Regions from separate parts of the Paenibacillus sp. FSL M8-0212 genome, predicted to be linked through region 2. Evidence: riboswitches for the same ligand, from Rfam matches in the RefSeq annotation. Region 2 holds a riboswitch; each other region holds the start of a gene.
What was found. A riboswitch is a leader RNA that binds a small molecule or an ion and turns the genes downstream of it on or off. The one in region 2 is predicted to bind thiamine pyrophosphate.
Positions count from the first base shown of each region.

Region 1 (3,734 bases), 350 kb from region 2:
CGGATTGTGACTACTGTGCAGGATAATCTGGCTGATGTGATTAACCGCCATAATGAGTTTGCCAGAAAGAACGGTATTTCCTATACATTTACGATGCCCCTGATTGCCCAGGAAGATTGGTACAACTCCATAAATGATACAGGGATTATGGCTTTTATCCAAGGTATAGGTGTGGGTGACCAGAAGATCAACAATTACGCAATTGGTGGAGGCAGACTTGTGAAGAAAACGGCGATAGTAGGTGGGGTAGATCCTTTAACGGGTATCAAGTACTACTACCCCTCCACATGTGGTAATGGTTACCGTGCTGAAGAGGTGTTCACAGGCGCGAGACAAGCAGCTGCACAAGGCTATTTCGAATATAAATGCTCTAACCGTTAGGGTACCCTGTATGACAAAATTATGGAAGAGGTTCCTGATATGTTTACATTACTTTCAGAAAAGACGGGACCTGTGCTAGAATAGGGTTTCGGAACAATCACAAAAGTAATGTCTAATAGATAGGAGCAACCTCATCTTATGAGTTTATTGTCAGTAGAGAACGTAAGTCACAATTTTGGAGATCGCACGTTATTTAAAAATGTATCGTTTCGTTTACTTGCCGGAGAGCGCGTAGGGCTTGTTGGTGCCAATGGTGTAGGTAAATCCACATTAATGAACATCCTTACCGGTAAATTGCTTAAAGATAGTGGAAAAGTGGAATGGACACCCAAGGTCCGTTATGGATATCTGGATCAGCACACGAAGCTTACCCCAGGTAAAACCATTCGTGACGTGCTTAAAGATGCATTCCTTCCGTTGCTTGAACTGGAAAAAGAAATGATGAATATTACGGACCAGATGGCAGATGCAGATCCAGATAAGCTGGAGCAGTTGCTGGAAGAGATGGGCGATATTCAGGAACAACTGGAACAGGGCGACTTTTATCTGATTGACGTAAAAGTGGAAGAGATGGCTAATGGTCTTGGTTTGTCCGCAATTGGTCTTGATCGGGATGTCGCAGCTCTAAGTGGTGGACAACGTACCAAGGTGCTGCTTGCCAAGCTTCTGCTCGAGAAACCTACAGCTCTGTTACTGGATGAGCCGACCAACTATCTGGATGTAGAGCATATTGAATGGCTGTCACGTTACCTGAAGGACTACCCGCACGCGTTCCTCTTAATCTCCCATGACACGGAATTCATGAATGAAGTCGTAAATGTCATTTATCATTTGGAATTTGCCAAATTAACGAGATATGCAGCGAACTATAACAAGTTCCTCGAGATGGCTGATATGAATAAAGCCCAGCATATTGATGCATACGAGAAGCAGCAAGAGTACATCAAGAAGCAGGAAGATTTCATTCAGCGTAACAAGGCACGTGCTTCAACTTCAGGTCGAGCGAAGAGTCGGGAGAAGCAGTTGGACAGAATTGAACGTATTGATCGCCCAGATGAAGCGGCCAAACCAACGTTTAAATTTAAGGATGCCCGTGCGAGCAGCAAAACGGTCTTTGAGGGCATTGATTTTGAAATTGGATATACGTATCCTTTGCTGCCTAAGATGACAATGACAATCGAACGTGGTGAGAAAATTGCCATCGTAGGTTGTAATGGTGTGGGTAAATCGACGCTGTTGAAAACCATCCTGGGAAAAATATCTCCACTCAGTGGAAAGACTTTCTTAGGAGATTATCTCGAAACGGCATATTTTGAGCAGGAGGTTCGTGCTGGGAATATCACGCCGATTGAGGATGTCTGGAATGAGTTTTCACATTTGACCCAAAATGAGGTCCGAGGTCATCTCGCTCGCTGTGGGTTGAAAAATGAGCACATTACTCGTCCGCTTAATATGCTGAGTGGTGGAGAACAAGCCAAGGTTCGTTTATGCAAACTCTTGATGCGTGAAAGCAACTGGATTCTATTTGATGAGCCGACGAACCATCTGGATGTCACAGCTAAAGCGGAGTTGCAGCGTGCTTTGAAAGAATTCAAGGGAACGGTGTTACTGGTATCTCATGAACCTGATTTCTACGAGGGTTGGGTTACCAAAACATGGAATGTCGAAGAATGGTCTGAGAAAAACTAGACGATTTAAGACAATGTTTAACAGAAATGACGGTGACAAAAAAATCCGTCTATGGTAACATAGGCTACAACTTCATATGAACACTAGGGGGGCCGCACGATGCGGCTGAGATGGAAGAATACGATTCCGGACCCTTTGCACCTGATCTGGATCATACCAGCGTAGGGAAGTGGCGAGCGCGTTTCAGTGAATGACGTGAGCAAACGGCAACTCAAAAGGATTTCAACCGTCTGCTTAACGAATTGAAACATGCAGTGACGTGTATAACGTTAGGGCTATAAGGTCCATAGCTGAATTGCACGAAATGAACTGTATGCATCAATTAGTCATCTGGTCCTATATTTAATACGCAGCCACTCCCCTACGGGAGTGGCTTTTTTGTGTTTTCATAGCATTCACGCATGGAAGGAGAGGGATGGTACGGTAATTTCTCATGAACATGTACACAGATCATTTGAATTGCATGTTGTATCTACGGGTGCAGGGGATCAAGCATCTTTTGTAAAAGCTGCAAAGGACGTTTGGCCATCAGTGGACTATATTCATATACGAGAAAAACAACTCACATGGCAAGACAAGATCGATTGGGCTGAAAGTCTGCGCAGCGTTGGCGTTCCATCTTGTCGCATCGTTATCAATGGTTCAGAACTGCCTTTACAAAATGACATCTGTGGCGGTGTACATTGGGGGCAAGATGCGATACGCAACTGTAACCCTGCTGTCATGAGCAATGTGCAGCGACTTCGTCTAGGGGTATCTGTTCATTCCATCGATGAGGCAAAAATCGCTGAAGAACGGGGAGCCGATTACCTTTTCTTCGGGCATGTCTACTCAACCAACAGTAAGCCTGATCTTGACCCAAGAGGATTACATGCTCTTGCTGAAGTGTGCAGGAGTGTCTCCATTCCTGTCATGGCGATCGGTGGCATCGAACCGGGAAACATTCACGCGATTCGCTCTGCAGGCGCACAGGGAGTTGCTGTGATCTCGAATGTATGGGCGAACGATTCACCGGATCGGGCCGCTGCATCATTAAGGCAGGCTATCGTTGTTGCTACAGAAAGTCTGAGTCGCTGAATCAAGGAGATGAGAGGATGAAAAAGATCATTACTGATAGACCGGATAAGATTCATGCAGAAACGATTATTGTAGGCGGAGGCGTTATTGGTTGCGCCATTGCATATGAGCTTGCTTCCCGTGGACAGGATGTACTTTTGCTGGAGCGTTCGGTGATTGCAGGAGGCACTTCTTGTGCAGCGGCTGGAATGCTGGCTGCAGATAGTGAGGAGTTTGCTCATCCTTTGATGGCTAAGCTTGCCAGACAGAGTAGACAGTTGCTTATTGAGCATCAAGTGTTAATGGCTACACTCAGTGAGGTAGAGACTGGCCTGCAACGCCATGGATTCCTAACCCCTTTTCGATCATACATTGAATTAAGTAGCTATAAGGACAATCGGAAGTCTGCGTTGTCTGTTTCTGCTGATGAGGTATGGTGGGATCGTTCCGTTGTGCAACAGGAGGCATCTTGGCTTAACAGAGATACGTATGGAGCCTACTACAGGCCTTACGAGAGTGAGATTCTTCCAGTCCATCTAACGAAGGCATACGCCGAATCGGCTCAAGCATTGGGAGCACGGGTTATGGAGGGCATACAGGATATACGC
Region 1 covers NZ_JBBORP010000001.1:5,407,528-5,411,261, forward strand. The annotation lists gene MKX68_RS23830 (hypothetical protein) at 1-381, shown strand, start outside; gene MKX68_RS23835 (ABC-F family ATP-binding cassette domain-containing protein) at 520-2,070, shown strand; TPP riboswitch at 2,146-2,255, shown strand; gene MKX68_RS23840 (thiamine phosphate synthase) at 2,440-3,147, shown strand; gene thiO (glycine oxidase ThiO) at 3,165-3,734, shown strand, end outside.
Region 1: another riboswitch for thiamine pyrophosphate. It lies ahead of MKX68_RS23840 (thiamine phosphate synthase); the one in region 2 lies ahead of tenA (thiaminase II).

Region 2 (3,734 bases):
GTTACCCTATGGGGACTCCAAGATGAGAAGTCTTACAACAACCAGGCGATGCTGTTTGATTCAGCCCTGAAGGCCAAAAAAGCATACTGGGGACTCGTGGATGAATCGAGCTTGCCTGTGTTGACACAGAGAGCCGTCTCACTTTCGGGTAAACCGGATATCAAAAAACAGTCACAAGATCCGCTCTGGAACAAAGCGGTGTCTACTCCACTGAAGGGCGACTCTCCGGGATCAGCCAGTTTCCGCACCTTATGGGATCAAAGTAACCTGTTTATCCTTGTGGATGTTCAGGATGCGAAGGCAGATGTGAATGACAAAGTAGAACTCTTTGTTGATCTCAATAATGGCAAGACCACTTCATATGAAGCAGATGATCGACACGTAATCATTAAGCGGTCGGGCAAAGCTAAGGGCGCAGAGCAGCGTTCATATCGTGTACGCGAGACCAAAGCCGGATATCAGGTTGAATTGTCCATTCCATGGGGTAGTATACAAGCCGGATCAGAATATGAAGCCGGTTTGGATATCCGTGTGACGGATGGCGCTGCAAGTGGGACACAACCTTATAGTCCACTGTACTGGAATGATCGAACACAATCTCAGGAGCAAGATACAAGCAAATACGGCGTGATTCAACTCGCCCCTATGCCCAAATCTGCACAAGCTATGCAAGGGATTGTTCAGATTGATGGGAAGAAAGACGCATTATGGAACAAGGCTGTACCATTTGAAGTAAAACGGTTGAATCAGACCGAAGGGGCAGAGGCAGTGGCTCGCGCAATGTGGTCAGGTAAGTATCTATATCTGCTAATCGATGTCACTGATCCAAACATCATCACAGATAGCATTAACCCATGGGATCAGGATTCGGTTGAGATTTTCCTGGACGAGAATCACCAGCGCACACCGTATTTTCAATATGATGATGCCCAGTTCAGAATCAGTGCAGACAATGTCGGAACCTTTGCAGGCAGTGCCTCACCCGGACGCCTTGTAAGTGCTGTGAAGAAAACAAATAAAGGATACCTCGTAGAAGCCAGAATCCAGTTGAATTCACTGACGCCAAAGGCTGGAAATGTCCTCGGTTTCGAGCTTCAAATTAACGACAACCAGGGCGGAGGTAAACAGAACGTAGCCAAGTGGAATGATACGACCAATGAGAGCTGGAGAAACACTTCCCAGTACGGAATACTCACTTTTGTCGGAAAGAACAAACTCGGGCATTAATCCATCGGCAGTAATTGTAAGAGTAGAAACCATCATAACAGTGGATAAAACTCAACCATTGTTATGATGGTTTTCATCGTTTACATACGTCACTCAAGCTGATGAGGTGGGATACAAACTGCCTTGACTATATTTAACAGCCCTTGATATACTAAATGGATGTTATTTTTTCTTTTATGGGAACAAGAAAGTAATCAACTACATACAACCGTTTGCGAGGGAGCCTTAACCGGCTGAGAGGGTGTTAAACCGACCTTACCTGATTTGGATCATGCCAACGTAGGGATGCAACGATGAAACGCTGTACTTGGGTAGCTCATGCGTACCCCTTGTTTTAGTGTATTTGTCTGCGAAACATCCTATGGATGTTTCGTTTTTTTGTTTTTAAATACATACATTATGAATTGGAGGAACACACGTTGACTATTTCAGAGCGACTATATCAGGCAGCAAAGCCTGTATGGAAGGAATGTCTTGAGCATCCCTTTGTTAAAGGGATCGGGGATGGTTCTTTACAGGTTGAACAATTTCGTTATTATTTGCTGCAAGACTACTTGTACCTGTATGATTATGCCCGCGTATTTGCACTAGGTATCGTCAAGTCGCACGACCCCAAATTGATGCAGTTTTTTAGTAAAAACGTAGATAACATCCTGAATGGTGAAATGAAAATTCATCGTTCTTATATGGAGCGTTTAGGAATTACAGAGGATCATGTTTTTCAGGTAAAACCTGCACTGAAAAATGCAGCCTATACTAACTATATGCTCTCAGTTTCCCATGCGGGCGGTATAGCAGAAGTACTTGTATCGATTCTGGCCTGCTCGTGGAGCTATGCAGAGATTGGTCAAGCTCTTTCCCAAAAGCCAGGTGCAGCTGATCATCCTTTTTACGGAGAGTGGATCACAGGATATGCTTCCTCTGAATACAACAGCAACAATCAATCCCTTGTGGCGTTAACGGATAAGCTATTAGAAGGCTGTAGCGAGGAAACGTACCAACGAATGGAAGATATTTTCGTGATGTGCAGTCGCTTCGAGCTTGATTTTTGGGAGATGTCATGGAGGCTGGAGCCTTAAGTTCACTGGTCGTTCATTCAATTAGAGAGTACCATATGACGCCACTCATTCAGATTCATTTAAGAATTGCCATCTATGATGATTACATATAAAAAGATTCAACAACAATCATGAGGTGATGGCAATGAGTATATACAAATGGCCTAAATTTATCGGTGTAGCGGTGTTATGTACTGCAATGCTGACGGCATGCAGCTCGACTAATCAAGGAAGTGTGGACTCGGAAAGTAATTCGACTGAAACAGAACAAACGAATACGGATAATCAGAGTAAAACGGAGAATACTGCGCAGACAGTAGGGTATGCCGATCAAATCAACAAAAATGAGGTTATGTCCATTTCGATTGATGTGGATGAAGCGGCATGGAAAGAAATGTTGGATAATGCAAATGAGGAGCAGTACATCTCAGCTAATATTACGATTAACGGCACAACGATTGAAAACGTCGGAATTCGTCCAAAGGGTAACTCCAGCCTTCGGCAAGTTGCTAGCGATGATACAACGGATCGATATAGTTTCAAAATCAAGTTTGATGAGTATGTTAAGGATCAAACTTGGATGGGGTTGGACAAGCTCGTTGTGAACAACATGATTAGCGACAATAGTTATATGAAGGAATACTTGAGTTATGACATCATGAGTTATATTGGCGTAGATGCACCTTTATTCGCATTCTCCAATATTAGTGTAAATGGAGAGACTTGGGGTTTGTACCTGGCTGTTGAAGATATTGACAGCGGATATCTCGCCCGAGCCAAGAATGATGAGGGTGAACTTTACAAGCCGAACAATGATGACAACATGGGGGCAGGAGGAATGGGAGGGCCAGATGGCGATCCTTTTCCACAAGGGTATGGAAATATGCAGCCTCCTACTGAAGGTATGACGCCACCGGATGGTGCAAGTCCGCCGAATATGAACAGCGGGACAGGGGAAGATGGAGCGAATACACTACCGGAAGCAGGTATGAAGGGTAACCGTGGTCCAGGTGGTATGGACGGAAGCGGCAATGGTGTTTCATTGGTATACACCGATGATGAATCATCCAGTTACTCCGCCATCTTCGACAATGCTGAGACCAAAACAACAGAGGAAGATTATCAGCGTGTCATTGAATCGCTCAAAAACTTGAGCACAGGTACCGAACTGGAGAAATATGTGGATGTGGACGAAGTTCTGAGATATTTTGCGGCCCACACGGTCGTTGTCAATATGGACAGCTACACGTCCAACATGGGACATAACTATTATCTGTATGAAAACGATGGACAGATCAGCATGTTGCCCTGGGACTATAACATGGCCTTCGGTGGATTTCAAGCTGGCTCTGCATCCGATGTCGTGAATCTGGCCATTGATACTCCGGTATCAGGGGTCAGCTTGGACGAACGTCCAATTTTAGGAAAGCTCCTTGAGGTGCCGGAGTA
Region 2 covers NZ_JBBORP010000001.1:5,755,811-5,759,544, reverse strand. The annotation lists gene MKX68_RS25330 (endo-1,4-beta-xylanase) at 1-1,227, shown strand, start outside; TPP riboswitch at 1,434-1,531, shown strand; gene tenA (thiaminase II) at 1,647-2,306, shown strand; gene MKX68_RS25320 (CotH kinase family protein) at 2,431-3,734, shown strand, end outside.

Region 3 (3,734 bases), 4.0 Mb from region 2:
GATGTTGGATACATGAATGCCCCTCCTTTGAAGTTCAGTTGAAGATAACAACGACATGAAAAGAGAATTGCGTCGATTTCAGAGCCTGCTTCAGAGCGATATCTTAATGTAATATATCTTTATCGTATGTTCCAATATAGTCAAAGTCAATTGATTGAGGGCATTTGTTACGCAATTGTTATATAGTTCTTAAGATATATGGGTAACATTACCTTAGTGTGTAAATTACAGGGGATTAAGTCTTATAAAAAGGAAAAATTTACAGGTTGGCCTATTTTGATTTTGGCTCTTTTTGGTTTACAGATGAGACCGTTTCTCATATAATTTATGTAACCAAGTTTCATGTGATGAAACATGAGGAGGGCATTATGCCATGGAAGATCGCAAGTTAACCGTCCGGGCTGTGGAACGGGCGCTGGATATATTATTATGTTTTACCACACGCAGTGATCTGGGACTCACCGAAATTGCCAGCCAGATCGGCCTGCACAAAAGTACAGTGCACCGTTTGATGGCTACGCTGGAGGATCGAGGGTTCGTGATCCGTGATGCAGCAACAGAGAAGTACCGACTTGGCATCCGAATCTGGGAGCTGTCAGCTCATATGTCCCGAAGCGATGATCCCGCTATTCTGCTGCTGCCTGCAATGGAGCGACTGAGAGATCGATTGGGGGAGACCGTGAGTCTGTACCTGCGTGATGGGAGTGAACGGATACGGATTCAGGCTGTGCAAAGTGATCAGGCGATTCGCCGAGTCGCTCCCGTTGGTGTTAGACTCCCGCTGTCTGTGGGCGCTTCCAGCAAAGTCCTGATGGCGTTTGCCACGGACGAGGATCGTGAAGAACTGATGAACGGGCCGGAATGGCCGGTGTTTATTGATCCGGCGGTGTACTTGGCGCAAATGGGAGATATCCGGGATAACGGATATGCGACGAGTTATGAGGAACGTGAGCCGGGAGCTGCCGCGGTATCTGTACCTATTATGGATCGCAGAGGTAATATTGCAGCTGCCCTCTCGGTCTCAGGGCCTGTCAGTCGACTCTCGCAGGAGACATTGCATGAATACGCACCTGTGTTGAAGGATGCTGCTACGCAGATGGGGCTCATGTTATCCTGATGTTTATGTAAGTTTTTTTCTCCAATTGAGTTAATGGTCTGGAATATAAAGGTTGTTTTTATGTTCCGGTTGCGCTACTCTGTAATGGACGGCCCAACGGGGCCAGCTTCATTGAATATGAACGGCGGCTTATGTAAGTCGCAACTTACTAACGTTACTGGGGGAGTCCGAATTGTCCGGACTGAGACGGAATCGCATGAGATTCCGGACCCTTTGCACCTGATCTGGATCATACCAGCGTAGGGAAGTAATCGGCGATATGACCACAACCACCACATGATGTGACCCTGGTAGGGCTCCGTTAAGGAGCTGATTGAAGGTGCATTATTGGTGATGGACATAAAAGTCGGTTCCTTCGGGGACCGGCTTTTTTATATACAGTGAACGGGCGATATAGCGCGGATTTTATGGGCTCCTTTTTCAATAACCTGCAAAAGTGGGCTTGGATGATGAGAGAGAAGTCGCCATAGATTCATGATCTGTGGCAGCCTCCGTCTGTTGTGAACTGTACATGAAAAGTGTCTCCCCTGGTCTGGCGTAGGATCGCTCTTTCTTCTCTGCATTGTGCATGATTTGGGACAGGTACGTAAGCGAGCTAACGATGATACCAACCAAACAAGCGACGAACACTGAGGAGGAGACAAGCGAACATGAGTACAGGAAATCGAACGGGACAACAAGCGATGGAACAGGAACATAACGATCAGCAGGTGGAAAAGGAAACAGGGGCGGCCGGACGGGTTCAGCCCTTTCCGGGCAGCCGCAAAGTCTACATTCAGGGCTCACGGCCGGACATTGCTGTACCGGAACGTGAGATAGCCCTTCATGACACAAATACTCCCCAAGGGGTGGAGCATAACGAACCGCTGCGTGTCTACGATACGAGTGGCCCGATGACCGATCCCGCATTTCATGCGGATATCCGTGCAGGTCTGCCAGCCCTGCGCACCCGTTGGATCACAGAGCGTGGCGATGTCGAAGCTTACCAAGGCCGTACAGTTAAACCGGAGGATAACGGACTGAAGCCCGGGGGAAAGAGAGCCGGCGCCGAAGAGTACCCTGGATTGCGTGGAAAACCGCTACGGGCACAGACAGGACGCTGTGTGACCCAGATGCACTACGCGAGGCAGGGAGTCATTACGGCAGAGATGGAGTTTGCCGCCATTCGTGAAGGCGTGGAACCGGAATTTGTGAGGCAGGAGCTGGCGAGTGGACGGGCCATTCTGCCATCCAACATCAATCACCCGGAGAGTGAGCCGATGTTGATCGGTCGTCATTTTCACGTGAAGATCAATGCCAACATAGGTAACTCTGCCGTATCTTCTTCCATCGAGGAAGAGGTCGAGAAGATGACCTGGGCGGTACGCTGGGGATCGGATACCGTGATGGATCTGTCCACAGGCAAAAACATTCATACCACCCGGGAATGGATCATCCGCAATTCACCTGTGCCGATTGGCACGGTGCCGCTGTATCAGGCGCTGGAGAAGGTGAATGGCGAAGCGGAAGCACTGACCTGGGAGTTGTACCGTGACACACTCATTGAGCAGGCAGAGCAGGGCGTGGATTACTTTACGATTCATGCAGGTGTACTGCTGCGTTATATCCCCATGACCGCCAAGCGGATGACAGGCATTGTGTCTCGCGGTGGGTCCATTATGGCAGCATGGTGCCTTGCGCATCATCAGGAGAATTTTTTGTACACCCATTTTGAAGAAATCTGCGAGATTATGAAAAGGTATGATGTGGCGTTTTCGTTGGGAGATGGACTTCGTCCAGGCAGTATCTACGATGCCAATGACGAAGCTCAGATGGCGGAACTGGCTACGCTCGGGGAACTGACGCAGATCGCATGGAAGCATGATGTGCAGGTGATGATCGAAGGGCCGGGTCACGTGCCGATGCACAAGATCAAAGAGAATGTGGACTTGCAGATGGAGATATGTAAAGAGGCACCGTTCTATACGCTGGGGCCGCTGACGACCGACATTGCTCCGGGATACGACCACATCACATCCGCCATTGGTGCGGCCATGATTGGCTGGTTCGGCACGTCCATGCTCTGTTATGTTACACCAAAAGAACATTTGGGCCTGCCCAACAAGGATGATGTGCGGGAAGGGGTCATCGCCTACAAGATTGCAGCCCACGCCGCCGATCTGGCAAAAGGCCATCCACGTGCTCAACGCCGGGATGATGCATTGTCCAAGGCACGCTTCGAGTTCCGCTGGCGTGACCAGTTTAACCTGTCACTGGACCCTGAACGTGCGCTGTCCTACCATGATGAGACGCTGCCGGCAGAAGGAGCCAAAGAAGCTCATTTCTGCTCCATGTGCGGACCGAAGTTCTGTAGCATGCGCATCACGCAGGACATTCGTGCCTTTGCCGCGGATAAAGGATTGTCCGAGAGTGAGGCTGTAGCAGCGGGCATGCAGGAAAAGGCCGAGGAATATCGGACACGTTCCTAGGAGCGGGTACAGCGCAAGCTGGGCAGTCTGAAATAGAGATAAAGCCGTTTCTCTCTGTCATTACAGAGAAGAACGGCTTTTTTTTAGTGCTATGTCATGTATGTATTCTTAACCATACTCAGCCTTTATCAGAATCAGCTTTGTGATTA
Region 3 covers NZ_JBBORP010000001.1:1,748,296-1,752,029, reverse strand. The annotation lists gene MKX68_RS07695 (alpha/beta hydrolase) at 1-14, opposite strand, end outside; gene MKX68_RS07690 (IclR family transcriptional regulator) at 374-1,117, shown strand; TPP riboswitch at 1,267-1,380, shown strand; gene thiC (phosphomethylpyrimidine synthase ThiC) at 1,801-3,585, shown strand.
Region 3: another riboswitch for thiamine pyrophosphate. It lies ahead of thiC (phosphomethylpyrimidine synthase ThiC); the one in region 2 lies ahead of tenA (thiaminase II).